Regions from separate parts of the Pseudoalteromonas sp. T1lg76 genome, predicted to be linked through region 1. Evidence: predicted binding sites of a transcription regulator. Region 1 holds the regulator's gene; the other holds the start of a gene.
The links. Region 1 encodes LexA, which represses DNA repair genes until DNA is damaged. Its sites were predicted from a motif close to TACTGTATNNNNATACAGTA; they were not measured.
Positions count from the first base shown of each region.

Region 2: the regulator LexA is predicted to act here: its motif matches at 9,729-9,748, upstream of recN (DNA repair protein RecN).

Region 1 covers NZ_PQCE01000034.1:4,043-19,179, forward strand. The annotation lists gene C2M35_RS12440 (PaaI family thioesterase) at 100-630, opposite strand; gene C2M35_RS12450 (DUF924 family protein) at 860-1,390, shown strand; gene C2M35_RS12455 (STAS/SEC14 domain-containing protein) at 1,387-1,755, opposite strand; gene lexA (transcriptional repressor LexA) at 1,962-2,579, shown strand; gene coxB (cytochrome c oxidase subunit II) at 2,897-4,030, shown strand; gene ctaD (cytochrome c oxidase subunit I) at 4,027-5,601, shown strand; gene C2M35_RS12475 (cytochrome c oxidase assembly protein) at 5,602-6,144, shown strand; gene C2M35_RS12480 (cytochrome c oxidase subunit 3) at 6,163-7,038, shown strand; gene C2M35_RS12485 (DUF2909 family protein) at 6,938-7,240, opposite strand; gene C2M35_RS12490 (SURF1 family protein) at 7,270-8,001, shown strand; gene C2M35_RS12495 (transmembrane cytochrome oxidase associated protein) at 7,988-8,491, shown strand; gene C2M35_RS12500 (COX15/CtaA family protein) at 8,502-9,491, shown strand; gene cyoE (heme o synthase) at 9,510-10,418, shown strand; gene C2M35_RS12510 (SCO family protein) at 10,408-11,013, shown strand; gene C2M35_RS12515 (polysaccharide deacetylase family protein) at 10,991-12,031, opposite strand; gene dinF (MATE family efflux transporter DinF) at 12,011-13,345, shown strand; gene nfuA (Fe-S biogenesis protein NfuA) at 13,442-14,017, opposite strand; gene C2M35_RS12530 (M14 metallopeptidase family protein) at 14,167-15,137, shown strand, end outside.
Region 2 covers NZ_PQCE01000003.1:39,785-54,921, reverse strand. The annotation lists gene C2M35_RS00825 (Grx4 family monothiol glutaredoxin) at 303-644, shown strand; gene C2M35_RS00820 (substrate-binding periplasmic protein) at 896-1,726, shown strand; gene gltB (glutamate synthase large subunit) at 2,070-6,527, shown strand; gene C2M35_RS00810 (FAD-dependent oxidoreductase) at 6,536-7,951, shown strand; gene recN (DNA repair protein RecN) at 8,029-9,702, opposite strand; gene nadK (NAD(+) kinase) at 9,950-10,834, opposite strand; gene C2M35_RS00795 (HrcA family transcriptional regulator) at 10,923-11,867, shown strand; gene grpE (nucleotide exchange factor GrpE) at 11,927-12,502, shown strand; gene C2M35_RS00785 (multidrug effflux MFS transporter) at 12,533-13,726, opposite strand; gene C2M35_RS00780 (M48 family metallopeptidase) at 13,939-14,733, shown strand; gene C2M35_RS00775 (hypothetical protein) at 14,749-15,137, shown strand, end outside.

The DNA of each region.
Region 1 (15,137 bases):
ACAAGCATTTCCTCTAAGTCGTAGTCGGCGACCCGACAAGATCTCAAATTGCAAATCGTTCTAAAGAGCGAACACCAAACTCGCTAGAACAATCCCCCATTAAAGCCCTGCGCTTTTACTCCTTTTCTCAACCACCGCCGCGGTCATCCTTGAAATACAACACAAATCGCCAGCGCTGTTGTAGATCTTAATCTCCCACACCGATGAGCGGCCGCCCAGGTGCACGGGTTTGGTTACGGCTTTGAGCGTGCCGGTGCGTGAGGCTTTGAGGTGGTTGGCGTTGATCTCCTGGCCGACGCAGTAATATTTATTGATGTCGACGGCGAAGTTGGCGGCGTAGCTGGCGACGGTTTCGGCCAGTACCACGTAGGCGCCGCCGTGGACTATGCCGATGGGGTTGTAGAGCTCGTTGTCGATTGGCATGGTGGCCACCAGGTAATCCGGGCCGATTTCGCTGATTTCAATGCCGAGTTTGGTCATAAGCGTGCCCTTGGCGCCAACGCCGAGGTCGAGTTCCCGACAAAGATCAAAATCGATTTCCTGGGCCCAAATACTTGGGGTGTTTTCGCTTACACTCGAGTCTGGCTGCTCTGTGACCGGTAGATCGTTTTCATGATTCTGAATACTCATACAGATTCCTTATACGGCGGCATGGTTAAAGGGGGTTATTTGCACTCATTGGCACTGTGTTCCACATAGTGCTGCACTCGCCTGGGCTTCTGCAAGCCTTTTACGACGGTTAGCGAGCGCAAAAAGAGGAACAGGGCGGCGATATCTTCGGCGGCCTTGCTATCACCTGAGGGCCGGATTTGACTAGACTGTCAGTAACGACCTGGGTGTAAATGTTGAAGGAGGGTCTATGGACTTTCAATCCGTGTATGATTTTTGGTTTAACCAGTGCAACAGCGAGGACTGGTTTAAAAAGAGTGCGACCTTCGATGCTAGGGTTACCGAGCTGTTTGCCAAGACTCACCGCGCCGCCAGTCGGGGAGAGCTCTATCATTGGCGTAGCAGTGCCCACGGTGCCCTGAGTGAAATTATCGTGCTCGATCAATTCTCCCGTAATATCTATCGCGATACCGCCAGTGCCTTTGCCCAGGATGCTCAGGCCTTATGCCTGGCTCAGCATGCGTTAGAAAAGGGCTACGACCTGCTGCTCAATGAGCAGGAGCGTGGCTTTTTATACATGCCTTATATGCACAGCGAAAGTGCCGTCATTCATATGCTTGCCGAGCACCTGTTTCGGCCTTTGGAGAGTTATTCCTATGAGCTGGCCCATAAGGCGATTATCGACCGCTTTGGTCGCTACCCGCATCGCAACGCTATACTCGGGCGTCGGTCGACACCAGAGGAAACAGCATTTTTAGAAACGCCCAACAGCAGTTTTTAATCGGCCTCACTCACCCAGTTACGTGCTTGCTCCATCTGGTCATATTGAAAGGCTCTGATTTCGGCACTGATAAAATGCGCCGTTAAATGCTCGCCGAGCATGGCCAGGGGAGAGTCGGTAACTACGGCTATCCTGCTGATTCTCTTATGGTGGTCGCGGGCAAAGCGCAGGTGCGCCGACAAGGCCGCAAACGAATCCCAGCCGGGAAAGTGACGGGTGGCTATCATCAGCCCCTTGAGTCCACCATGACGCTCTATATAGGGATCTATAATACGTACGGCGGCTATAAAGTCGGCGGCAGACAACTCGCCATGGGGGGTAAATACGCCAATATCATGTTCATTATCTAGGCTGATACAGAGCATATTGGGTTCCTTCTTTCATTTAAAATGCTTCGATGCGAAATCGGCTACCTATAACTGTAGGCGCTTTTTCAAGTATTTGCGCAGTCGCTGATACAGCTTAGAAATAACTCCTGACTGTGGCAGCAGCAAAATCATTGAATATATTTGCGATTTTCTGACAACTGTATATACTCACAGTTAAATGTACTGTATGGAAAACCAGTTGTATGCGCCCTTTAACTAATCGCCAATCGCAAATTTTAGAGCTGATCAAAGTCTTTATTAAAGACACAGGCATGCCGCCGACGCGCGCCGAAATTGCACAAACATTAGGTTTTCGCAGTGCCAATGCCGCTGAGGAGCACCTGAAGGCGCTGGCCAAAAAAGGGGTGATCAGAATGAAACCCGGTGCCAGCCGCGGTATTCAGCTGGTTGAGGAAGAAGAGCCGGAGCAATTAGGCCTGCCGTTAATCGGTCGGGTTGCCGCCGGTGAGCCCATTTTGGCGCAGGAGCATATCGAGAGCCATTGCCAAATCGACCCCATGTTGTTTAAACCGGCGGCGGATTATCTGCTACGGGTTAACGGCATGAGTATGAAGGATATCGGTATTCTTGATGGCGATCTGCTGGCGGTACACCGTGCGCAAGTGGCCGAAAACGGTCAGGTGGTGGTAGCCCGAGTGGGTGACGACGTAACCGTGAAGCGCCTGGAAAAGGCGGGCCGCAAGGTTTTCCTGCATGCGGAAAACGAAGAATTTGCTCCCATCGAAGTCGATTTAGAACATGAATCCTTTGATATTGAGGGCTTAGCCGTTGGTGTAATTCGAAACGCCGACTGGATGTAGGTTTTATTCGGTATTTTTGCCCCCGATACGCCGTTTATTGGGGGTTTTACGGCGCTTTTCTCCTTTCTTTCCTTACGCGCTAACAGTTTGAATATCCCCCAAATATTTATTTAAAAAAGAAAAACAAAAACGCTTCATTTCTTGCTATTCGCTCAATTCTTGACTAATTGGTTATATTACAGGCTTTGCTGGTTGCTTTTTGCGCACTTTGTTTGCAGAAAATTGAATCGGCCAGTCCAAGCATAATAATAACGAAGATTGGCTAGCAGTAATTGCCTCTTCCCTTTTTGCGTTGCGCGTAGTTAAGGAGATGGTACATGAAGCAGCTTTGCTCCCTCATGTTGCTGTGTTTGTTTGCTCCCCATCTGGCCTTGGCCAACAGCAAGTACAACTTGCGCCCCGGGGTGACGGATATCAGCGAGAATGTTTACCAATTGCATATGACGATATTTATCATCTGCTGTGTGATTGGGGTGATCGTATTCTCGGTCATGTTTTGGGCCTTGCTCAGGCACCGTAAATCCAAGGGCGTTACCGCCGCCACCTTCCATGAAAGCACTAAGGTCGAAATTCTTTGGACCGCTATTCCCTTTCTTATCCTTATCGGCATGGCGGTGCCGGCGACCAAGACCTTGATCGCCATGGAAGACACCAGCAAGGCGGACATCACCATTAAGGTGACCGGCTCGCAGTGGAAGTGGCATTACGAATACATGGGCCATGATCTGGGCTTTTATTCGCTGCTGGCCACCCCTCAGGAGCAAATTCAAAATGCCGAGAATAAAGGCGAAAACTACCTGCTGGAAGTGGATAAGCCGCTGGTGATCCCAACCGGTAAAAAAGTGCGTTTTCTGATGACCTCGGACGATGTTATTCACTCCTGGTGGGTGCCGGACTTTGCGGTGAAAAAAGACGCCAACCCAGGCTTTATCAACGAGGCCTGGACCAAGGTTAACGAAGAGGGTATCTATCGCGGTCAATGTGCCGAGCTGTGTGGTCAGGACCACGGCTTTATGCCCGTGGTGGTTGAAGCGAAATCCCCTGAGGAGTTTGATATCTGGCTGGCGGCGCAAAAACAAGCGATGTTAGACCAGGCCGATGCCGATGCTGCCTTACTCGACCAAACCTTGTCTCATGACGAGCTCATGAGCACTGGTGAGAAGATCTATATGACCCGCTGCGTAGCCTGTCACCAACCGACTGGTCTCGGCGTTCCCGGAGTATTCCCGGCAATCAAGGGCAGCCCAATCGCGACCGGCGAAATCAAAGACCACATCGATATCGTGGTACACGGTAAACCTGGCACCGCCATGCAGGCGTTTGTTAGCCAGCTCACTATTAAAGAGCTCGCGTCCGTTGTTACTTACCAGCGTAATGCCTTTGGTAATGACACCGGCGATACGGTGCAACCAAGTGCGATCCAGGCCTTTATTGATGGGGAAGAACAATGAGTACAGCAGCTGCAACACACGAACATCACGGGCCTGCGACTGGCATTAAACGCTGGCTCTTTACCACTAACCATAAAGACATAGGCACGCTATACCTGCTGTTTTCGCTGCTGATGTTTTTAACCGGCGGCGCCATGGCCATGGTGATCCGCGCCGAGCTGTTTCAGCCGGGATTACAATTAGTCGACCCGCACTTTTTTAACCAGATGACCACGGTGCATGGCTTGATCATGGTCTTCGGTGCGGTGATGCCGGCCTTTACCGGCCTGGCCAACTGGATGATCCCCATGATGATCGGGGCGCCGGATATGGCCTTGCCGCGCATGAACAACTGGAGCTTCTGGATCCTGCCCTTCGCCTTTGCGATCTTGCTGATGTCGCTGTTTATGGATGGGGGCGGCCCGGCGTTTGGTTGGACCTTCTACGCGCCGCTGTCGACCACCTACAGCAACGACAATACCGCGCTGTTTGTGTTTGCCATCCATATTATGGGTATCAGCTCCATTATGGGTGCCATTAACGTCATAGTGACTATCGTCAACCTGAGAGCGCCGGGCATGAAGTGGATGAAGCTGCCGCTGTTCGTATGGACCTGGCTGATCACCGCCTTCCTGCTGATTGCGGTAATGCCGGTTCTGGCCGGGGCGGTGACCATGGTACTGACGGATAAATACTTCGGCACCGACTTCTTTAATGCCGCCGGTGGTGGCGATCCCGTGATGTTCCAGCATATTTTCTGGTTCTTCGGTCACCCCGAGGTGTACATCATGATCTTGCCGGCGTTTGGTATTATCTCCACCATAGTGCCCACCTTTTCGCGTAAAAAACTCTTTGGCTACTCCTCCATGGTGTATGCCACCGCGTCCATTGCCTTGTTGTCCTTCGTGGTCTGGGCGCACCATATGTTTACCACCGGCATGCCGCTGGCCGGCGAGCTCTTCTTTATGTACTCCACCATGCTGATATCCGTGCCCACCGGGGTCAAGGTGTTCAACTGGGTGGCCACCATGTGGCGCGGCTCCATCAGTTTTGAAGCGCCGATGATGTTTGCCATCGCCTTTATCGTGCTCTTTACCCTGGGTGGCTTCTCCGGCCTGATGCTGGCGATTACACCGGTGGATTTCCAATACCATGATACCTACTTCGTGGTGGCGCATTTCCACTATGTGCTGGTTACCGGGGCGGTGTTCTCCATTATGGCCGCGGCCTATTACTGGCTGCCGAAATGGACCGGGCATATGTACAACACCACCCTGGCGAAGTGGCACTTCTGGATGTCGCTGATAAGCGTCAACGTGCTCTTCTTTCCCATGCACTTTGTTGGCTTGGCGGGCATGCCGCGTCGTATCCCCGACTATGCGCTGCAGTTTGCCGACTTTAACGCCATCATCAGTATCGGCGGCTTTGCCTTTGGTCTATCGCAACTGCTGTTTGTGGCCGTGGTGTTTAAATGCATCAAGGCTGGCGAAAAGGCCCCGGCCAAGGTGTGGGACGGAGCCGAGGGCTTAGAGTGGCAGGTGGCTTCACCGGCGCCGTATCACACCTTTGAAACGCCGCCCGAGGTGAAATAAATGAACCATATGCCGCTGTTAAGAAAGCTCTTATTAGGCACCCTGGCGATGTTCGCCTTTGCCTTTGCGCTGGTGCCCTTGTACGACGTGTTCTGCGATGTCACCGGCCTTAACGGCAAACCCTCCATGGAGCAGGCGCAGCAAAGCGAGCGGGTGGATAACAGCCGTGAGGTTACCGTGAGCTTTACCACCCATGCCCAAAGCGGTGCGCCCTTTAAGGTCAGCGCTAAGCAGCAGTCTGTGGTGGTTAAGCCCGGCGAGATGAGCCTAGTGACCTTTGCGGCGGCCAATACCAGCGATCAGGCCCGGGTGATGCAAGCCATTCCGTCTGTCTCTCCTGGGTTAGCGGCAAAATACCTACATAAACTGGCGTGCTTTTGCTTTGACCAGCAAACCTTGCAGGCCAACGAACAACAAGAATATCAATTAAGATTTTATGTCGATCCGGCGTTGCCCCCCGAATACGAGGAGCTAACGCTGTCATATACGCTTTTTGATATCAGCGCCAAGCATAGCGAGTCGTTAGTGGCGGCGGCGCGATAACCCAAATGAGGCATGAATATGAGTGAAGAGTATCAAAAGTACTATGTGCCGGCGCAAAGTCCCTGGCCGATAGTCGGCGCGGTGGCGCTGTTCTTTATCGCCGCCGGTGCGGGTCTAACCGTGATGCAAATGGAGCAGGAAAGTAGCCATGGCCATTACCTGTTGTTTGCCGGTATTGCCGTGTTGCTGTACATGCTGGTGGGCTGGTTTCGTAATGTCATCAGCGAGTCCCATGGCGGTCTCTACTCGATGCAGATGGATCGCTCCTTCAGACAGGGCATGAGCTGGTTTATTTTCTCCGAGGTGATGTTCTTTGCCGCCTTCTTCGGCGCCTTGTTCTACGCCCGTATGCTGGCGGTGCCCTGGCTCGGTGGCGATGGCAATAATGTGATGACGGGCGAAGTGTTATGGCCGGAATTCACATCTGCATGGCCGCTGGAAAGCACTCCGGATGGCACCAGCACCCAGGCCATGGGCTGGCAGGGGCTGCCGCTTATCAACACTATTATCCTCTTGGTGTCGTCGGTAACCTTGCAGTTTGCTCACACCGCCATAGAAAAAGATAAGCGCACGCCACTGACCTTGTTCCTGCTGTTGACCATAGTTCTTGGTATCTGTTTCTTGGGCCTGCAAGCCTATGAATATGTGCATGCCTATCAGGATTTAGGACTGAAGCTGGATTCCGGCATTTACGGCAATACCTTCTTCTTGCTTACCGGCTTTCACGGCCTGCACGTAACCCTGGGCACCATAATGCTTATTGTGGTCTGGATCCGGGTGTTAAAGGGCCACTTTAGCAGCGAAAAGCATTTCGCCTTTCAAGCGGCGGCCTGGTACTGGCACTTTGTAGATGTGGTGTGGCTGTGCCTGTTTGTATTTGTGTATGTGTTGTGATCGGTGATTGATTAAAGCGCAGCAGACCAAACTGCTGCGCCAGCAAAATAATAATAAGTACCAAGATGCACAGGGCAACGCGTTTGCCCAAATAGCGCGACATAGGCACCTTGTTATCGGCTTTTATCATCGCCAGTAAGGCGCGGAAAAGGGTGTAAATGACGGTCAGCAAGAGCGCAATAATTATAATTTTAATAAGCAAGATACGGATACTCCGAGGTTGGTGGTTGAGTGTTTACAGCTAAGCTTAGCGCAATTTTATGGATAGGGCTGGTTATCCTCGCGGTAACTGTTTGTACTCGCTTGGGTTTTTGGCAACTTGAACGGGCAGAACAAAAACAGCAAAGACAACAGCTGCTGGATTCCTGGTCGGCTCAGGGGGTCATGCCTTTGACCAAGGCGCTGCGCTATATCGAAAGCGAAGATGCCACCGGTTTGCAGGTGCGCTTTGATGCTCAGTTGCAGAGCGAATACTGGCTGCTGGACAATCAGGTGTATCAGGGCCGAGTCGGCTATGATTTGCTGGTGCTGGCCTTGGCGCCTGGCGCCAGTCACTGGCTGTTGGTCAATCTCGGCTTTGTGCCGGCACCCAGCAAGCGCAATGAACTGCCCACTATCACCTTGCCATCAGGGATCACCCTGACTCAGGCATTGGTCAAAGAAGGCCCACTGGCGCAGTTTACCCTGAGCGAAACTCAGGCCCCGCAAGGCTGGCCCAAACGTATTCAAGAGATCGCCATCACCCAGATGAGCGAGCAAACCCGCAAACCCATATATCCCTTTATGGTCTATGCCCAAGATGCCATTGATGGCATAGGCGCCATCCCCCATTACCAGCCGGTCACCATGTCCGCAGACAAGCACAAGGCCTACGCCTGGCAGTGGTTTTTAATTGCCCTGGCGGCCTTGGTGATTGCTTTAAGTGCCTATTGGCGAGCAAGGAGAACGCATGCAGCTACCTAAACCCCTTATGTTATTTATCGGCTGCTTTTTGCTGCCCATTGTTGCCGCTGTGGCGGTTTTGTATTCCGGCTGGCTGCCCGGCCATAAGAGTAATCAAGGGCGGCTGATGAGCGAGCAGGTAGAACTGAGCGACTGGCAGCAATACCCGCCATCGCCCTGGACCATAGCCCTGGTTAATACCGAGCCCTGTCAGGGCTGTGCGCAGCAATGGCAGGACCTGCAGTCGCTCTATGTGGCTCTGGGTAAAAATAAAGACAAGGTGCGCATTGCCGTCTTGGGCGAAGCAGCACCCAAGGCGCAAGACATGCCCAGTATTCATATTAACAGGGCTCCGGCGCAGCTGAATGCCGGCAGCCTGTATTTAATCGACCACCATGGTTTGGTGGTGCTGGAGTATGACTTTGCTCCACAAGCCGACGCCAATCGCTTGGTACACAAGGGATTGTTGAAGGACCTAAAAAAACTACTTAATTATGCGCGTAGCAGTTAAAGAGGCCAGTATGACAAAAAACTATAAATTTCTGGTGTTAACTACGGCTTTATTGGCCGTGTTGGTGGTGGGCCTGGGGGCCTATACGCGATTGAGCGATGCCGGTCTGGGTTGCCCCGACTGGCCCGGCTGTTATGGCTTTTTAACCGTGCCCGATAAGGCCCATGAAATCGCCGCGGTGGAGGAAAACTTTCCCGGTATGGAGGTGGATCAGGGTAAGGCATTGAAGGAAATGGTGCATCGTTACTTTGCCGGCACCCTGGGGCTGTTGATCCTCGCCATTGCCCTGTATGCGTGGCGTTATGGCAAGCAGGTCCGTATGCCGGTGCGTTTGCCCACGGTGCTTGTGCTCTTGGTGATCTTCCAGGCCATGTTGGGTATGTGGACCGTGACCATGAACCTTCAGCCTCTGGTGGTGATGGGCCACCTGCTCGGTGGTTTCTCCATTGCCAGCCTGTTATGGCTCTTGTATTTGCGCAACCACAGTCGCCCCGTGCCCGGTGGCGACCCAGGTGCCAAGAGCTTGCAGGGTTGGAGCATGGCAGCCTTGAGTATGGTAGTAGTGCAGATTGCCTTAGGGGGCTGGCTGGCGGCCAATTATGCCGCCGCCCATTGTGTTGGTTTTCCCCTGTGTGAAGGCAGTGAGGCGTTTTCCCTGGCCGAGGTGTTCCATTTGCCTATGGAGCATGCCAATTACGAGTATGGGGTGCTCTCCTACGAGTCGCGCATGTCTATTCACCTGCTGCACCGCTTTGGCGCTCTGATGACACTCTTGATTGTCGGTGCGGCCATGTGGCGGGTATATAAAGCTGCCTATTCGCGCACCATTAAAAATGCGGCCTTAGCGGTCGGTGCCGCCCTGGCGGCCCAACTCACCCTGGGAGTTGCCCTGATCTATTTGCAGATCCCCTTGTTGATGGCGCTGGCGCATAACCTGATGGCCCTGCTGTTGCTGCTGACCCTGGTGCGGTTGTGCTATTTACAAAAACGAAAATGTTAGGCGCGAAGGAGAAGAATTATGAGTAAAGCAATAACCTTAACGAGCTCTCTGTCGCACTGTGCAAGCTGGCGCGACTACCTGGCCATGTGCAAGGGCAAGGTGGTACTGATGCTGGTACTGACCGCCTGGGTTGGCCTGGCCCTGGCGCCGGATATGGGGCGCTCCTGGGTGCTGCAGCTGATCAGCCTGCTCGGCATTGGTTTACTATCGGCGGCGGCGGCGGTGATCAACCATATTGTCGACCGTGAAATAGACTCGAAGATGGCGCGCACCCGCCATCGCCCGGTGGCCCAGGGGAAGGTCAGTGAGGGACGGGGCTTTGCCTTTGCCGCGCTGCTCGGTGGCATTGGCTTTGTTGCCCTAGTCGGCGCTGCCAACTGGCTGACCGCCTTGTTAACCCTGCTGGCGCTGGTGGGCTATGCGGTGGTTTATACCCTGTTTCTTAAGCGGGCAACGCCGCAAAATATCGTCATTGGTGGTTTGGCCGGTGCCATGCCGCCGTTATTGGGCTGGGTGAGTGAAACCGGGCAGCTGGCCGCCGCGCCTTGGCTTTTGGTGATGATTATTTTTGCCTGGACGCCGCCGCACTTTTGGGCTCTGGCCATTGCCCGTGAAGCGGATTACCGCCGCGCCAATATTCCCATGCTGCCGGTCACCCATGGTATCGATTTTTGTAAAACCTGTGTGCTCGGTTATACCGTGCTCTTGGCTCTGGTCTGTGTGTTGCCCTATCTGATCGGCATGTCCGGGCTCTTCTATCTGCTGGCGGCATCGGCGCTTAACCTGATGTTTATCGCCTATGCCTGGCGCTTAAAGCGCGAGCCTCAGCATCAATCGGCAATGCGTGTTTTTAAGTTCTCTATCCTGCATTTAATGTTACTCTTTGTCGCATTATTTATTGATAAGTGGGTATTTTATGTCGCTTAAGTGGTGGCTGATTGGGGCGCTTACAACCTTGACTCTGGGTTGTAGCAAGCCGGAATTGCATGTGGAGGCCTTGGTGTATGAGCAGCCACGGGTGATAAATGCCTTTAGTCTGGAAGATCAGCATGGCGAGCGAGTTGGTGTGGCCGATTTACAAGGGCAGTGGGATCTGCTGTTTTTAGGCTATACCAGCTGCCCGGATGTGTGCCCCATGACGCTGGCGAAATTGCGCCAGGTCGAGACGCAAGTAAAAGATCATAACCTGAATGTGTGGTTTGTATCTGTGGACCCTCAGCGGGATACGGCGGCGAAACGTCGCCAATATATCACCTACTTTAATCCTCAGTACAAGGCGGTTTCGGCCCCGCATCAGGACCTCTATCCCTTTGTACAAAACCTCGGGCTGATGTACGCCATTAGCGAGCAGCAGGAAGGCGACTACCTGGTGGATCACAGTGCTTCCGTGGTGCTGGTGGACCCGGATGGGAAGATCCGCGCCATCTTTAAGCCAGAATTTGTTGCCGGCTCGGTACCGACCATCAATACCGAGGTCATGGTACGCGAGCTAAAGGCGATTATTGACTATTACCCTGGGTGATCACCCAGGGTTGGGAGAACCACAAATAACGCCCCGATTTGTGCAGCGACGGGGCGGTGCAGTTATAGCGGGCGCGGCCGGGTTTTAAATCCTGTTTGGCCTGCACGGTCACGTGATTGCCGTCGAGCCACTTGATCTCTGCTTGACCCTGGCCGGAGACATAGCAAGCAAACTGATTGTTATGAAAGCCCTTTTCGGCAAATTCCAGGGTGACCTTGGGACGCGGTTCGGCGGTTACAGTGTCGCTATAGTCGAGCTTGGCCAGGGCAAAGGGCAAGGACTCCAGCTTGGTCGCCAGGGTTTCCAGGTCGGCATAAAAACCAGAAGCAGGGAAGCGCGGCAGGCGGGTAAAATCATTGCCTGGGCCCAGGGCACCCGAGTGCTGACCTATGCCTATATAACCTAACTCTTTCACCACCTGCTGCAGTGCCTTATTGAACTCGCCATAAGGGTAGGCCAGGTATTTCAGGCTGTAGCCAATTTCCTCTTCGATACGTTTTTCGGCACTGGTGAGGTCGGCTTTAATGCGGCTGCGCCATTGCTCTTCGCTTTCTCCTTCAAGGCGATGATGGAGATAATCATGACGGCTGCTGTGGTTGGCAATCAGGGCGCCCTGTTTGCTGAGCTCCTTGAGTTGTGCCCAGGTCATCACATAGCCTTTTTGTTCGTCGATCAAAGCCGGATTAACAAAGATGGTGTAGGGGTAGCCAAATTCCGCCAGTATAGGGGCGGCCTGCTCGATATTATTGTCATAGCCGTCATCAAAGGTGATAGCCACTGTTTTATCGTCAAAGGTTTGCCCTTGTTGCAGACTGCTTAGCAGGGTATCCAGGGCAACTACCTTAAATTCATGCTGCTGCAAATACTGTAAATGGGCGCGAAAGGTATCGGCTTCGACACTGGTTACCTTGGGCAGGGTTTTACTGACGTGATGATACTGTAAAATAACCGCTGCCTGGGCAGAGGCGCCAAACAGGGCGCATAAAGAGAAGAATAAATGGGACAATTTTCTATACATAACAACACTCACCATAAAAGCTTATTGCTGCTTGCCGGGCCCATGATTCTATCTAATATCACGGTGCCTTTGCTAGGCCTGGTTGATACCGCGGTTATCGGCCACCTCGGCAGCGCCCATTATTTAGCAGGTATTGCCCTGGGTGCAACGGTTATTTCCATCTTGTTTTGGCTCGCCGGCTTTCTACGTATGAGCACTACCGGGCTTATCGCCGCCGCCTTTGGCGCCGAAGACAAGCAAGAGCTGGTGCAGGCGCTGCAAAAAAGCTTAATGCTGGCGCTGGCGGTGGCGCTGCTCTTGTTGCTGTTACAAAAACCTTTGGGGTCGCTGATGGCGCTGCTTGCCGATGCTTCGCAGCCAACCATGGAGCAGGCCTTTAATTATTTTTATATTCGTATTTATAGTGCCCCGGCGGCCTTGGTGAACCTGGTGCTGCTGGGCTGGATGCTCGGCGTGCAATACGGGCGTGGTCCATTTTTACTGGTGCTGCTCACCAATATCATCAATATCGCTTTGGATATTCTCTTTGTAGTCGGCTTTGGCTGGGGCGTTAAGGGCGCGGCCCTGGCCTCGGTGATCGCCGATTATTGCGCTTTGGCCTTTGCCCTGTGGTTGGTATCGCGATTGTTTGCCAAGCTGCAGTTGCACTGGTGTTGGTCCTTCGGCGCCCGATTGCTGCAACTGGGTGCCCTGCTGCGCCTCAATGGCGATATTTTCCTGCGCTCCTTAATGCTGCAGCTGTGCTTTAGCTTTATGACCTTTTACGGTGCCCGCTTAGGGGATGTGGTGCTGGCCGCCAATGCGGTACTACTGAACTTCCTGCTCTTGATCAGCTTTGCCATGGATGGCATTGCCTATGCCGCCGAGGCCAAGGTGGGGCAGGCGCGTGGGGCGCAATCCGTGCATGGTATTAGAATGTGGGTAAGTATTAGCTTACAGTGGGGTGCTGTATTTGCGGTGCTTTATGCTGTGGGCTTTTATGTTTTTGGGGAGCAGGTGATCCGCTTGCTCACCGATGTGCCCGAGGTTAACAGCCTGGCTATCGCCTATTTGCCCTGGCTGGTGCTGATGCCGCTTATTGCCATGAGTTGTTTTTTATTCGACGGTATTTTTGTCGGTCTTATGCGTGCCAAGGATATGCGCAACACCATGATGCTATCTGCCTTAGTGGGCTTTTTCGGGGTCTTTGTGTTAACCCAAGGCTGGGGAAATCATGCCCTGTGGGCAGCCATGACCGCCTTTATGGCGCTGCGTGGCATTAGTCTGGCGGTGCGTTATCGTCAATTGCTAAAGGCGGATGCTTTACTGCAATAACAAGACGAAATGATTGGTAAAAATGCCAAGGCCGATAAGAAAGGGTTTGAGGTTGCGCTTGGGCTTGGCGCCCAAGCGCTAATCAGCGTCGCAAACTTAGTAGTAAGAGTGGTCGCCATGGCTGTGTTCGGTGATATCACGAACGCCTGTGATTTCGCTGAATTTAGCGACCATTTCCTTCTCGATGCCTTCTTTTAGCGTGACATCGATCATGGAACAACCATTACAGCCGCCGCCAAACTGCAGCACGGCAATGCCTTCGGCGGTGATTTCAACCAATTGTACCTGGCCGCCGTGGTTAGCCAACTGAGGGTTAACCTCGGTTTGCAGCATGTGCTCAACCTGCTCTTCCAAAGTGGCATTGTCCGACAGTTTACGGGCCTTGGCATTAGGCGCTTTAAGGGTCAGTTGGGTGCCCATTTTATCGGTTACGAAATCGATTTCCGCCGCTTCTAGAAAAGGTGCACTTTCCTTGTCGACTACCGCATCAAAACCGTTGAAGTTAAGACGAATATCATCTTCTTCAACCGCATCGGCCGGGCAGTATGACACGCCACATTCGGCCCCTGAGGTACCAGGATTAACAACGAACACTCGGATGTTAGTGCCATCTGCTTGTTCTGAAAGTAGTTTTGCAAAGTGACTTTGCGCGGTTTCTGAAATTGTGATCATAGTAACAACACTATACTTGACTGTTTTACTCGGTTAATGGCTATGATACTCCGCTCATCGCGTTGTCGCCAGTGTTGAACGTAAAAAGTTGGCTTAATTTTAAGCCAATGGTAGCGTGAGAATATGGTTTTTAACTCACTGTTATCCTAATGCGCCGAATTTTACTTTTATTATTAACTGCCTTTGCCTCATCCCTGAGCGCGCAACCGCTCAGCTACTATTTTGGTGACGAGGTTCAATTTGACCCTAAGGTGCCCACGCCGGCATCGGTACTGGGTTATGAGGTTGGTCAGTGGCATGTGCGTCACGACCAGCTGGTTTATTATATGCGTGAGCTAGCTGAGCACAGCGATCGTGTGCAAATGCAAACCATAGGCTATACCCATGAGCAGCGTCCTTTGGTGATGCTGACCATAGCTGCACCCGAGCGACTGGCCAATATTGAGCAGGTGCGTCAGGCTCACCTGGCCCGAGTGACGGGCGAAGACAAGGGCTCATCGAAAACCGCTCCGGCGATTATGTACATGGGTTACAGCGTCCATGGTAATGAGCCTTCCGGCAGTAACGCCGCGCTGTTAGTGGCTTATTATCTGGCCGCGGCGCAGGACCAGCGCGTTGAACGCCTGTTGCAGGAAACAGTGATCCTGCTCGACCCCTCGTTAAACCCGGACGGGCTGGCACGTTTTGCCAACTGGGCTAACTCTAACCGCGCCATGGTGCCCAGTGCCGATCCCAATACCCGCGAGCACAATGAAAACTGGCCAAGCAGCCGCAGTAACCATTATTGGTTCGATCTCAACCGCGACTGGTTGTTATTACAGCACCCTGAGTCGCGAGCCCGTATCGCCCAGTTTCAGCGCTGGCAGCCCAATGTGCTGACCGACTTTCATGAAATGGGGCCAAACAGCACCTTCTTCTTCCAGCCTGGTATCCCCAGTCGTAAAAACCCGCTGACGCCTGACGAAAACGTGGATCTGACCAAGGCCATAGCCGAACATCACGCCCGTATTCTCGACAGCCATGATCGCCTGTATTTTACCGAGGAAGCGTTCGATGACTTTTATGTGGGCAAGGGCTCGACCTACCCGGATGTAAATGGCAGCGTCGGTATTTTGTTTGA
Region 2 (15,137 bases), on a different contig from region 1:
TTAACCGGGTGCACGTTGCGCTCGGTGTACTGAAAGCCTTTATAGTGGTACTATAATTCCCGAGTATTTTACTCAAGTTTAAACAAACAGCAACGCTTTAAGAAGTGTAAGCTATTCTCGCTTTTACCAATGTTAGCAAGCCTGGCACTATTTTTCGTTAACTTTGCGAGAAAAATAGCTCATGCGTTTACCCTGGGAAACTATCCAGCGTTGGCCGTTTGCTTTAACATACCCTAAACATTGTGGTCGCGGTGGTGGTTTTCAATACAAACCAGCATCGAAAATTGAAATAGAGGTTGTTAATGGAAACCATTGATAAGATTAAACAGCAAATTGCCGAAAACCCGATTCTGCTTTATATGAAGGGTTCGCCTAAATTACCAAGCTGCGGCTTTTCTTCGCAGGCTTCACAAGCGTTGATGTCTTGTGGTGAGCAATTTGCTTACGTGGATATTCTACAAAACCCGGATATTCGCGCTGAATTGCCTAAATATGCCAACTGGCCAACCTTCCCACAGCTTTGGGTTGAAGGCGAGTTGATCGGCGGCTGTGACATTATTATCGAAATGTTCCAACGCGGTGAATTACAGCCACTTATTCAAGAAACTGCTGCTAAATATAAAGAAGCGGACAGCGCCGAATAAGCAAACAGGCTATGCTCTTGGGCGCAACCAAGGGTTATGTCGTTGATAAACGATAAAAATAATACTTAAGCCGGCAGTCGCCGGCTTTTCTTTTTCTTTTCTTTCCATCTCGCCAGCATCTATTACACTTTCATCTAGGCATTAATGGGTGACTATGGAAGTGGGTGATGTTCTCAGTGCGAATTCAGGGAATACTCGTGTTACTCCTCGCGACAAGCTGGCCGTTTAAGTGGGTCGTAGCAGCAGACAAGGTGACACAAGTAACCCTGGAATACCGACTTGATAATCAGAACTACAGTTACACCGGTATGTGGCAGGGTGCGACTCTGAGTTTTGATGGCGGCCGAGAGCGCAAGGCGGTGGTAGCTACTCTTGATTGGCCTCCCTATATAGGCCGGCAAGAATGCCAAGGTGGCTGGCTGCTTCAGTATATGGCGGCGGTGATAATACAGGCCGGCTACAATCCCGAATTTCGCTTTTTACCCTGGGCCCGTGCTGTGCGTATGGCGGAGCTGGGTCATGTGGATATACTCGCTCCCGAATATGAAATAGAAGCTTCGGCACCGTCCGATGTGGTGCTGGGCAATACTCGTTTACAGCATTTAGCCTTGTCCTCTCCTTACGCCCACACTCCCGTGCATTATATTAGCGCCGCCAACAGCGAGCTCACCCAGGCTCCGGCTCCTCAATCCTTGTCCGATTATGCTGTGGGCGTGGTACGTGGCTACCAAAATGCACCCGAGGTTGACAAAGTGCTCGACGGTGGTCGCGTGATTGTGCAGCAAGCCATAGACGACAGCCAGAACCTGCAATTATTACTTTCGGGGCGAGTCAACCTGATTGTGGCCGATCCCCTAGTGATAAACACCCTGGCTCAGCGTCAGAATGTCGCCAGCGATAGCTACCGAGTATTGCAACCGGCTATCACCGAGCAGTCCTTGTATTTTGCGCTGTCAACGGCGCGGCCTCAGTGGCAAAGGTTAATGTTGGATATTAATAGTGAGATCGCGCAGATGCAGAAACAGGCGTTGCGTACGCAACTGATGTCCCGACTCAAACAAGCCTGCCCTGCATACAATTAAAAAACCAGTGAATACCCACTGCTCGCTGTGAATAATTATTCACTATGAGATTTCATTTACGTTAACGTAAAGTGCAGGTTTACCTTAACGTAATTTAGCGTTTTTTCATTTTGACACTGGTGTCATGTTAAAAATAACGAATATAAAGCGGATAAATAGTACAAGGTGTTTACTTTTTATGGTGATCACAAATAATGAAAAATATTCAAGATTGTGAATATGTATTCGTTATTTCGTTGACACCCCAGATGCAAAGGGTTAGCGTTGACGGTCCGCTAGCACCACAGCAAGGGTCAATAATTGCCAAGCTAGCACGCAGTAGCAATGGGGAGAGGGGTCCAACATGTTATATGACTCAAGTTTAGAAAAAGATAATTGCGGCTTTGGCTTAATAGCCCAGGTCAACGGTCAGGTTAGCCATAAACTTATTCGCACCGCCATTACCGGATTGGCGCGTATGGAGCATCGTGGCGGTATTTCTGCCGATGGTAAAACCGGCGATGGCTGTGGTTTATTGATGCAAAAGCCCGATAGCTTCTTTCGTGCTATTGCCAAAGAAAATGATTGGTTGCTGGGTAAAAACTATGCTGTCGGCATGCTTTTTTTAAGTCAGGATCCCGTCCAGGCCCAGGCGGCCAAGACGCTGGTGGCAAAAGAATTAGAGCAGGAAACCCTGACCTTGGTGGGCTGGCGCGAGGTGCCGGTGGATACCAGTTATCTGGGTGATATTGCCTTGGCGCAATTGCCGCAGTTTGTGCAGGTATTTGTCAGTGCCCCTGAGGGCTGGCGGCCCAAGGATTTAGAGCGCCGCTTGTATATCGCCCGGCGCCGAATCGAAAAGCAGTTGCAGCAGGATAAGGATTTTTATATCGCCAGCTTGTCTGGTTTGGTGACCGTCTACAAGGGCTTGATGATGCCCGAAGACTTGCCTAATTTTTATCTCGACTTGGCCGATATGCGTATGACCACGGCGATCTGCGTGTTCCACCAACGCTTCTCTACCAATACCCAACCGCGCTGGCCTTTGGCCCAGCCGTTTAGATATTTGGCGCACAATGGCGAGATCAACACCATCACGGGCAACCGCCAATGGGCCAGAGCTCGCGCCTATAAATTTGCCTCGCCGCTGTTGCCGGACTTACAGACCGCGGCGCCTTTTGTGAATGAAAGCGGTTCGGATTCATCGAGCCTGGATAATATGCTCGAGCTGTTTTTGGCCGGCGGCATGGACTTGTTCCGAGCCATGCGTATGTTGGTGCCGCCAGCATGGCAGAAAAACCGCGCCATGGATGAGGATTTACGCGCCTTCTACGATTTTAACTCCATGCATATGGAGCCCTGGGACGGCCCAGCCGGCATAGTGATGTCGGATGGTCGCTTCGCCGCTTGTAATCTGGATAGAAACGGCCTGCGTCCAGCACGCTATGTGTTGACCCAGGACGGCTTTATTACCCTGGCCTCAGAAGTAGGGATCTGGGATTATGCCGCCGATGAGGTGGTGGAAAAAGGCAGGGTAGGCCCAGGTGAGCTGATGGTCATAGATACTTTGCATGGCAAGGTGTGGCATTCCGATGAAATCGATCAGGATCTAAAAGCTCGCCACCCTTACAAGCAATGGCTTGAGCAAAACGTTAAGCGCCTGACGCCTTTTGAGTTACTGAGCGATAAAGAGGCGGGCAACCGCTCATTCGACGAAGAAACTCTGCTTATCTATCAAAAGATGTTCGCCTATACCAATGAAGAGTTGGATCAGGTGATCCGAGTGATGGGTGAAAATGGCCAGGAAGCGACCGGCTCCATGGGTGATGATACCCCGTTTGCCGTGCTTTCCGAGGGACATAGATCTCTGTTCGACTATTTCCGCCAGAAATTTGCTCAGGTGACTAACCCGCCTATCGATCCACTGCGGGAAAATCATGTTATGTCTTTGGCGACCTGCATTGGCCGCGAACAAAATGTCTTTAACGAGACCACGGGCCATGCCAAGCGCTTGCAGTTTGACACCCCCATACTTATGTATTCCGACATGGTACAGCTGCGCAGCGCCAATGATGAGCACTACAGCCATAGTTCAATCGATTTAAACTACACCGCCGATGAAACCCTGGAGCAGGCATTAGTGCGCATTTGTGATGAAGCGCAGCGCAAGGCCGAATCCGGTGTGGTGATGTTGCTGCTCAGCGACAGACATATCAGCCAGGATAGTCTGCCTATTCCGGCCGCCATGGCCGTGGGAGCTGTGCACCAGCGCCTGGTCAACAACAGCCTGCGCTGTGATACCAATATCATTATCGAAACCGGCAGCGCCCGCGACCCGCATCAATTTGCGGTCTTACTTGGCTTTGGTGCCACCGCTATTTACCCTTATCTGGCCTATGAATCCTTGGTGGCGATGAGCGATGCCAAGGTCATTAACAAGAGCTATCGCGAAGTGACGCTTTCGTATCGTAACGCCATCAACAAGGGCCTGCTTAAAATCATGTCTAAGATGGGTATTAGTACAGTGGCTTCCTATCGCTGTTCCATGTTGTTCGAAGCCGTTGGCCTGTCCGAGCAGGTGGTGGACCTGTGCTTTAACGGCGTTGCCAACCGCATTAGTGGTGCCGGCTTTGAGGATTTCGAGCAGGATCAGTTGAAGTTGCGCCAGCTTGCCTTTAGCGCGCGCAAGCTTTTGAGCCATGGTGGTTTATTAAAGTTTGTTCATGGCGGTGAATACCATGCCTATAATCCGGATGTGATCCAGTCGCTGCAAAAAGCAGTTCGCTCTGGCGATTATCAAGATTATCTGCGTTATGCAGATCTGGTTAATAACCGGCCGATCACCAACATTCGCGATATGTTGGCGCTTAAGGGCGGCACTAAGGCTATTGCCATCGATGAGGTAGAAGCACCCGAGGAGCTGTATAAGCGTTTCGACTCGGCGGCCATGAGTATAGGTGCCCTGTCACCGGAAGCGCATGAGGCTCTGGCGATTGCCATGAACCGCCTCGGCGGTTGCTCCAACTCGGGTGAGGGCGGCGAAGATAAGTTGCGATATGGCACAGAGAAAAACTCCCGTATCAAGCAGGTGGCCTCGGGGCGCTTTGGCGTTACGCCGCATTACTTGCGCAGTGCCGATGTTATTCAGATCAAGGTAGCGCAAGGCGCCAAACCGGGCGAGGGTGGACAATTACCAGGGGAAAAGGTCACCCCCTATATCGCCAAATTACGTTACTCAGTGCCCGGTGTAACCTTGATTTCACCGCCACCGCACCATGATATTTACTCCATTGAAGACCTGGCCCAGCTGATTTTTGATCTTAAACAGGTGAATCCTGAGGCCATGATCTCGGTTAAGCTGGTGTCTGAGCCCGGTGTTGGCACCATAGCCACTGGGGTGGCCAAGGCCTACGCGGATTTGATCACCATAGCTGGCTACGATGGCGGCACAGGTGCAAGCCCGCTGACCTCAGTCAAATACGCCGGCAGCCCATGGGAGCTAGGTCTGGCGGAAACCCAGCAGGCTCTGGTTGAAAATGGCTTGCGACATCGTATTCGCTTGCAAACCGATGGTGGCTTAAAAACCGGTCTCGACATTATTAAAGCGGCTATCTTGGGCGCCGAAAGCTTTGGTTTTGGTACTGGCCCCATGGTTGCACTGGGCTGTAAATACCTCAGAATTTGTCATTTGAATAACTGTGCCACAGGTGTGGCGACTCAGGATGAAACCCTGCGTGCCAAGCACTATCACGGCCTGCCGGAAATGGCGATGAACTACTTTAAGTTTATCGCTCAGGAAGCGCGCGAATTGATGGCCTCCTTGGGCGTAACCCGATTGGTTGATTTGATCGGGCGCACCGACTTGCTTGAGGCGCTCGAAGGCAAAACGGCGAAACAGCAAAAGCTGGATTTATCGCACTTGCTGGCACAACCAAAAAATATAAGCGGTCAGTCCTTATATTGTTCTATGCCTAATACCTCACACTATCGCGGCGCCCTTAATGAAGAGCTGTTGGCGAAGACGAAGCAGGCCATAGATAATCGCAGCGGAGCCAATCTGGTGACGCGTATCTGTAACACCGACCGCTCGGTAGGGGCCATGCTTTCCGGTTATATCGCCGCCCAGCATGGTAACCAGGGCATGGCTGCAGAGCCGGTGCGTATTGAATTGCATGGCACCGCAGGTCAGTCGTTTGGGGTGTTTAATGCCGGTGGTCTGGAAATGACTCTTGTCGGTGATGCCAATGACTATGTGGGCAAGGGCATGGCTGGCGGCCGTTTGGTGGTGCGTCCGCCTTTGGGTTCTTGTTTCCAGTCACACCAGGCGGCAATTGTAGGTAATACCTGTTTATACGGTGCCACTGGCGGCAAATTATATGCCGCGGGCTGCGCTGGTGAACGCTTTGGCGTTCGTAACTCCGGAGTTACCGCCGTGATTGAAGGTCTTGGCGACAACGGTTGTGAATATATGACCGGCGGAGTGGTCTGTGTGCTTGGTAAGGTAGGTATTAACTTTGGTGCTGGCATGACCGGAGGTTTTGCCTATGTGCTTGATGAAGCACATGACTTTACCAAGCGCATGAACCCTGAGCTGGTGGAGATAGTGAGCCTGGAGCAGTTGCCGACTCATCAGGAGCATCTGCGTGGTTTGATTGCCGAGCACCTTGAGCTGACTGGCTCGCAGCGCGCCGAGGCCATCCTCGCCAGCTTCGATCTTTACTTGCCCATGTTTAAGTTGGTGAAGCCTATTTCCAGTGATGTTCATAGCCTGTTGGGACACCGCGCCCGCAGTAGCGCCGAACTACGAGTGCAGGCGCAATAGGAGGAAGTATGAGCCAGAATGTTTATCAGTTTATCGATGTACAGCGTGTCGATCCGCGCAAAAAGCCGATTTCTACGCGCAAGCAGCAGTTTGTTGAGATCTATGAGCCGTTTTCACAAAACCAGGTCGACTCTCAGGCGGATCGTTGTCTTGACTGTGGCAACCCCTATTGTGAATGGCAATGTCCGGTGCACAATTATATCCCGCAGTGGTTAAAGCTTATTCGCACCGGGCGTATTCTCGAAGCGGCGGAGCTTTCTCACCGCACCAACAGTCTGCCCGAGGTGTGTGGGCGCGTGTGCCCGCAGGACAGGCTTTGTGAAGGCGCCTGTACTCTGAATGAGGAATTCGGTGCCGTCACCATAGGCAATATCGAAAAATACATTACCGATACCGCCTTTGCCATGGGTTGGAAACCGGATATGAAGCACGTGGTATGGAGTGATAAAAAGGTCGCCATTATCGGTGCTGGGCCGGCGGGACTCGGCTGTGCCGATGTGCTGGTGCGCAATGGAGTTAAACCCGTGGTGTTTGACCGTCACCCGGAAATTGGCGGTCTGCTGACCTTTGGTATTCCTTCGTTTAAGTTGGAAAAAGAAGTGATGCAACGACGTCGGGAAATCTTTACCGAGATGGGTGTCGAGTTTCGTCTGAACACAGAGGTGGGCAAGGATATCGAGCTGCAACAGATCATCGATCAGTATGATGCGGTCTTCCTCGGCGTCGGTACCTATCAAAGTATGCGTGCCAACCTTGAAAACGAGGATGCCGAAGGCGTGCACGACGCCCTGCCATTTTTAATTGGCAATACCAACCGAGTGATGGGCTATGAAGAGGGCGATGCTCCCTATCTTGATATGCAGGGTAAGCGGGTAGTGGTACTCGGTGGTGGTGATACCGCCATGGACTGTGTACGTACCTCGGTGCGTCAACAGGCGCAGCAGGTGATCTGTGCCTATCGCCGTGACGAAGAGAATATGCCCGGCTCTAAACGCGAGGTAAAAAATGCCAAGGAAGAAGGCGTCGAGTTTATGTTTAATGTTCAGCCTAAGGGCATAGTGGTGGACGAGCAAGGTCGGGTGAGCGGCGTTCGCATGGTGCATACCCAATTGGGCGAGCCCGATGAAAATGGCCGTCATCGCGCCGAAGAAGTTCCCGACTCAGAGCATACAGTTGCCGCCGATGCGGTGTTGATGGCCTTTGGCTTTAAGCCCCATAAGATGGAATGGCTGGAGCCCTTTGGTGTGGAAATAAATCACTGGGGTGGCATTAATGCCCCAGAGCAGGGCGCCTTTACGCATCAGACCACTAACCCGAAAATTTTTGCCGGGGGTGATGTGGTACGGGGCTCGGATCTGGTGGTTACCGCCATCTTTGAAGGCCGTAATGCCGCAGAAGGCATTATGGATTACCTGGAAGTTTAATTTTGGATAAACCTTGGAAGCAGCAAAGCGGGCATTAGCCCGCTTTTTTTATGCGCTGTTTTTACTCATTGATAATGTTAAGCGTGAGCTGCAATCAGCTCCCTGGCATTGGCCAAGGTGGTTTTACTGATATTGTCACCGGCCAGCAGGCGGGCGATTTCATCAACGCGGCCTTGCTTATTAAGCGCCAGCATTTGTGTAAAGGTTTCATCATTGGCCACCTGTTTGCCCACGAAGAACTGGTTCATGGCGCTGGAGGCCACTTGGGGCAGGTGGGTCACACATATAACCTGAGTAGATTGGCCAAGGCGACGCAGCAACTTACCTACCGCTGCTGCGGTTGGCCCGGAGATACCTACATCCACTTCATCGAAAATAAGCGTTGGCGTGGTCACGCGCTGGGCGATGATCACCTGGATTGCCAAACTGATCCGCGAGAGCTCACCGCCGGAGGCAACCTTAGACAGCGCCTGCATGGGTTGACCCGGGTTGGTGCTTACCAAAAATTCGATGCGGTCTAAACCAAGGCGGCTGGGTGTGCGCGCTGAGTCAAAATCGAGAGCAATGGCAAAGCGGCCATTTTCCATCGACAACTCATGCATACTGGCGCCGATCAGTTCGCTTAATTCTTGCGCCGCCTCTTTACGGCTGGCGGATAATAGCTCGCAGCACTGCTGATATTCATTAAGAGCTTCGGCTATCTCATCATCGAGCTGAGCCAGGCGTTGATCGTCAACACAGATTGCTTCAAGATCCGTCTTAATTTGCAGGTGATGTGCCACCAGAGCCTTAGGTTCAACCATATGCTTGCGCGCCAAGGTGATGGCGGTGCCCAGGCGTTCATCGAGCTGGGTTAAGCGCTCTGGATCCAACTCAGCGCTATCGCAATAACCGCGCAGCTCGCGGCTTGCTTCTTCTACCTGCACACAGGCGTCGTTAAGCATGGCGGCGATGCCTTCTAAGCTTGGATCTATGGCGGCCAGCTCGCTAATGGCAATGGCGCTGTGCTGTAGAGCACCGTTAATGGTTTGCTCATCGCCTTCGTACAAGGCATAAAGTTGCTGCTGTGAGCCTTCAAGCAAGTGCTGGGCATGGCTAAGACGATTATGCTCCACCTCGATTTGCTCATATTCGCCGTCCTCCAGAGCAAATTCGTCGAGCTCGGCGACCTGATATTCAAGCAGTTGCTTTTGCGCCTGTTGTTGGGCGTGCTTGGCCTCTAACTCGCGCAGCTCCAGCTGTAACTTTTGGTATCGGCTAAAGCTTTTCGCCGTATTTTCAAGTAAGGATTTATGGCCGGCATAGCCATCGAGTAATTGCAGCTGATGGTCGTTTTTCAGCAACAACTGGTGCGCATGCTGACCATGGATGGATAATAAGTGCTGGCCCAATTCCTTTAACTGGGCGGCGGTAACACTGATGCCGTTGATATAGCTTTTGCTGCGGCCATTTTTCGCAACTACGCGTCGCAGTAGGCATTCTTGCTCATCTGCCTCCAGCATATGCTCTTGCAAAAACTGTTGAGCCTTGGGCAGGCGACTAATATCGAAACGGGCGCTAATGTCTGCCTGTTTGGCGCCGGGGCGCACGGCGGCAGCGTCGGCACGCTCACCTAAGCACAGAGAGAGGGCATCGATGGCAATCGATTTACCTGCACCGGTTTCCCCTGTGATTGCGGTCATACCGGCATGCCATTGGGTTTCAAGCTCGCTAACAATAGCAAAATTAGAAATAGTTAATCCCGAAAGCATACTGTTTATCCATCCAGTTATATACTAACTGTTAATCTATACAGTAGTCCGTTTTTTTGCAAATTAAATTTTAAACAATTTGCGCTTGCTCTGGCTCGGTGTATTTGTTGGCAGGCACTCTAGAAGGTATCTTGTACTCGATACCTGGCTTAGGGAACGCTCTAAGCCATTTATCTTCTTGCCAGCGTCAATTAACTTGCTTTGAAAGCCGTGTAATTCCCGGTCGCTGATGTATTCCAAAGTAACTCTAATACAGGCGCGAGCCCCAATTTAGTTTTTGGCGCAGCACGTTATAGTAGGAGTAATCCGTGGGGTGAATTAAGCGCAGCGGCCTTTCTGCTTTTTTGATCACCACTTCATCGCCGGGCAGGGTGGCTAGCACCACATGGCTGTCGCAACTGACCTGCAGGCTGTCGGTATTATCCAAGCTCAGTTTAAGACGAATAACGCTCTCACCATCGACCACCAAGGGTCGGCTCGATAGGGTATGAGGGAACATGGGCACTAGGGCCATGGCATTAAGACCCGGAGTAAGAATAGGGCCGCCGCCAGACAATGAATAGGCGGTGGAGCCGGTCGGCGTTGACACTATCAGGCCATCGGACTTTTGCGAAAACACAAAATCATCGTTAATAAAGCATTCGAATTCGATCATGTGTGCCACCTTGTCGGCGTGCAGCACAGCTTCATTCATCGCCGAGTTGGCACTTTTGAGCTCGGCATGACGAAATACTTCCACTTCCAGTAAGAAGCGTTTTTCTTCTATGTAATGGCCGCTGAGCACCTGCTCCAAGGCAGGCTCAAAGCCGTCCGGGTTAAGGTCGGTTAAAAACCCCAGGTTGCCACGGTTTACGCCGATCACGCCAACATTAAAGCGGGCCAGTACGCGCGCGGCGCCAAGCATATTGCCGTCACCGCCGACCACTATGGCCAAGTCCGCTTGCTCACCCAGCTCGACCAAATCGACCAGATTGGCATCTTCGGGATTCGCCAATTGCCCGCCATAATGACGCTCCACCAAGACCCGGTAACCTAAAGCTTGCAAAAAGGCATAGAGGCGTTGTAATGTCAGCGCCGCGCCTTCATGATGTGCTTTACCAATTAAGCCAATAGTTTTAAAAGAAGCGCTCATATCTGTGCCATAAATGAAGTAACTCTTTATAGAGTAACGCAAAAGTGGTGGGGTTGAAACTGAGGCAAAGAGCCTAAATTATAACAATATGAAATTATCTCCACGTGATGAGCAGATATTCTCTGCGGTAATGAGTTTATACTGCGACGGTCAGGGTCTGCCGGTTGCCTCTTCTCGTATTGCCAAGCAAAAGGGAATGGCGGTTTGCAGCGCCACCGTACGCAACGCCATGGCACGCCTCGAAAAACTGGGCTTACTCTATTCGCCCCATACCTCGGCCGGACGTATTCCTACCCAGCAAGGCTTTGATTTTTGGTTCGATTCCTATTTTCATCTAGATCAGCTAGGTCAATATTGGCAGCCGCCACAGGAAAAACTGGTTGAATTTGCCCACCATCTGGCACGGCGCTACAAGGTTTGTTGCTGTGTTGGTCTGCCTCAGGTCACCACTCAGTGGGTGTTCCGAGTAGAAGTGCTGGATTTTGACCGTACCCATTGGCTGGTGCTGCTGTTGGACCGCCAAGGTCAGGGCCACAATATTCTTATTACCAAGCCCCTTGAGGCCAATGATGATATTCGCTATCAGTTTGCGACCTGGTTGAATTCGGTTTTTGCGCAGCAAAACCTGCTTGAAGGACTGCACCGAATGAAGGCCATGAGCCGCACCGCGCCCCATTATTGTCATGGCTCCTTGGCGCAGTGGACGCGCGAGTTAGGAAATAAACTTGGCAGCGACAACAGTATAGTGGTCGGCGAAAATAACCTTTATGCCTACACAAATAGCGAGCAGGAACTCAACATAGGTGCGCGCTTCTTACATGGCATAGAAGATAAGCTGGCGTTTCGCAACGGTGTGTCCGTGTTGTTTGGCGATCAGTTGCCCTTACCGGGTTTTGAACCCTTCTTAGTTTTTAGCCTGGCTTACTTTGCCAACCAGGAATATCAAAGTCGATTTTGCGTGATCTTGCCCAAGTCGGCGCCGATTGAGGCGATCATTCAAGAATTTGCGCAAATCGAGCACCTTGACTCTTGAATCCGCTAAATACATCCCCATAATGAATCGCAGTTACGCAGTTTTTGGAGAATATAAAGATGTCTGAGCAACCACAGGCTAACGAACACGAACAGGAAAACCTTGAGGCTCAAGAAGAGCAAGAACAAGAGCAGGGCTCACAAGAGCAAAGCATTGAAGCTGAGTTAGCGGCTCTTTATGCGGAATTAGAAGCTGCAAAGCAAACCGTTGAAGAGCAAAAAGACAGCGTGATTCGCGCCGCCGCCGAAGTTGAAAACATTCGTCGTCGTGCTGCACAAGATGTTGAAAAAGCACATAAGTTTGCGCTAGAGAAGTTTGCCAACGAACTGCTTCCGGTGATCGATAACCTAGAGCGTGCCATCGAGTTTGCTGACAAAGAAAATGAAGCCTTGCTTCCTATGCTTGAAGGCATCGAAATGACGGCCAAAAGCTTTGTTGAAGCCGTTGCCAAGTTCAATGTCGAAGTGGTTAACCCTCAGGGTGAGGCGTTTAACCCGGAACTTCATCAAGCCATGGCAATGCAACCGAGTGAAGATGTCGCACCTAATACCGTTATAGCGGTTATGCAAAAGGGTTACACCCTGAACGGTCGTTTGTTACGCCCGGCCATGGTTATGGTATCGAAAGCGCCTTAAGTTTTTGATTAATAGAAAAATGCCCACTTTTTAGTGGGCATTTTTTTTGCGTTGCCAAAGCTGAGTCACGGCGATTAGGATAATAGCCACAAACATCATGCTGGAGAAGGGCACCGCATTAACCGGGTGGATCAGCGCTAAAAAGGGTCCCACTAAAGCACCGCTGCCAAAGCGCAGTGTACCTATGACAGCCGTAGCCGTCCCCGAGTTACGTTCAAACTCCATTAGAATAAGGGCATCGGCATTTGAGGCGATAATGCCTAAACTCATCATTAGCGGCGCTATGCTCCACACTATGTAGTACAGCGACTGCTCCATCAGGCTAAAGGCCAACAAGGCGCTGCCGCTGATAAGGGCCAGAGCCAGACCAAAATACAGCATCTTGCGCGAGCCGACCTTAGGCACCACTCGGGTATTAATAAAGTTACCCAGCATCAAGGCAATAACATTAAACGCAAACAGCACGCCAAAAAGTTGCTCCGAAACTTTAAAATAACCCAGGTAGATAAAGGGTACCGAGGTTAAAAAGCAGAAAAATGCAAAGGAGGCCAACATGGAGCTAAGTATATCGGCGCGAGCTTTGGGCTCACTGAGGACCACAGCATAGCTGGCAAAAAACAGCTTCAGACCACGGTGCTCACTGCGATAAATGGGTATATCTATCAGGTGCATCTGCACCCAGACAAGACATGAGAAGGCATAGCCGCCGAGTACCAGAAATATCACCTGCCACTGTGCCAGGGTTAGAATTGCCGAGCCTATGCTGGGCGCCGCCAGGGGCGCAACCATCATGATCATCGACACATAGCTCATGCCCTTGGCGGTATTTTGCTGATAAATATGGCGGATAATGCCGGGCACCACCACGGTCGCGGCGGCGCCGGTAAAGGCCTGCACACTGCGCAGTAACCAGAATAGATAGATGTCTTCGCAAAAGGCCAAAGCCACCGAACTGAGCCCAAACAAGGCGAGGCCGATACGCGCCAAACGGCGACGACCCATTTGATCGGCAATGGGACCAAAAAACAGCATGCCCAAGGCATAGCCAGCAAGGTATACGCTCAGGGAAATTTGCACCTGAGGCATGGTAGCGCCAAGATCCTTGGCGATTTGCACCATGGCCGGCAAATACATATCCACGGCCAGCGGCGTAATAGCCACAATACTGGCCAACAAAGGCAATAGCACACGCCGACTGGGCGTTCTTGTGTCGGTTAAGGACATAGATACAATATCTTCTAAGTTGGTGAAGGAGAGACTAGGGGAAAGTGCGCAGGCAGCGTACAGTGCCTAGTTTGTTCACTATAGCACCAAGGTTTCGGCCAGAATAGGGGAACCTTATTAACATTATGTTAATTAGACACTTTATTCGACGCTAGGCGTTGCCTTTGTGGTTTGCTATGCTTGGCGCAAGAGAAAAATGGGAAGCATTAATAATGAAAAAACTAATCTTAGCCCTTAGTGTGGCGGCCGTTATCGCCGGTTGTAAAACCTCACCGACCGGACGCACTCAGGTGACCTTGTATTCCGATGCGCAAATGAGCCAGTTAGGCGGCGCCAGCTTTGAGCAGATGAAAAAAGAACAAAAGGTTAACACCGACTCGCGCACCAATGCCTATGTACAATGTGTGGCCGATGCGGTGATCCAGGTGTTACCGACAAAGTATGCGCAGCAAAAGTGGGAAGTGGTGGTATTCGAGGAAGACTCGGCCAATGCCTTCGCCCTGCCAGGCGGCCATATAGGTGTGCACACCGGCTTACTTAAGGTAGCGCAGAACCAGGATCAACTAGCCACCGTGATTGGCCATGAAGTGGGCCATGTGATCGCCGAGCACTCCAATGAGCGTGCTTCACAAAGCCAAATGCTGCAAACCGGTATGCAAATTGGCGCCGTGGCAATGGATATGGGCGAGATAGGTTATCGCAATGAAATCATGGCGGCGCTTGGTTTAGGTGCTCAGTATGGCGTGGTATTGCCATTTAGCCGCACCCATGAAAGCGAAGCGGATGAAGTGGGTCTGGAGCTGATGGCCAAGGCTGGTTTTGAACCACAGCAATCTGTTGCCCTGTGGCAAAATATGGCGCAAAGCGGTGGCGCGACTCCTCCTGAGTTCTTATCGACGCACCCGGCGCCAACTAGCCGTATTAACGAATTGCAAAAGCGCATGCAAGGTGCCAACGCCTTGTATCAGCAGGCTAGAAGTCAGGGTAAGCGTCCTCAGTGTCGTTAATTCTGGGTTTGTAGCATGCCTAAGCTAGCCCTGTGCTTGGCCTTGCTGCTGGCTGCGGCCTTGACCTTAGACAGCCTGATCTCGGCGCCTGTCTTTGCCATTCAGTGGCGCAGCCCCGAGTTTATGGCGGGCATAGCGCCGACCTTTAACCTGGTTAAATTACTGGGTATGGCGGTGCTTACGGCCTACTTATGGTGGGGCGTACCACGGCGGCAGTATTCCCCCGGCATCACCATTGCGCTGCAATGTGTGGTGCTCATCTGTGCGGTACATACGGTGGTGTTACTGATCGGCAGACAAAGCCTGGTGAGCGACGCTGAGCACTATACCTCTGAGGGTCCCTATACGGTGCACACCATAGAATCTCAGGATGCACGTACCAGCCGACAGGTGATCTATTGGCG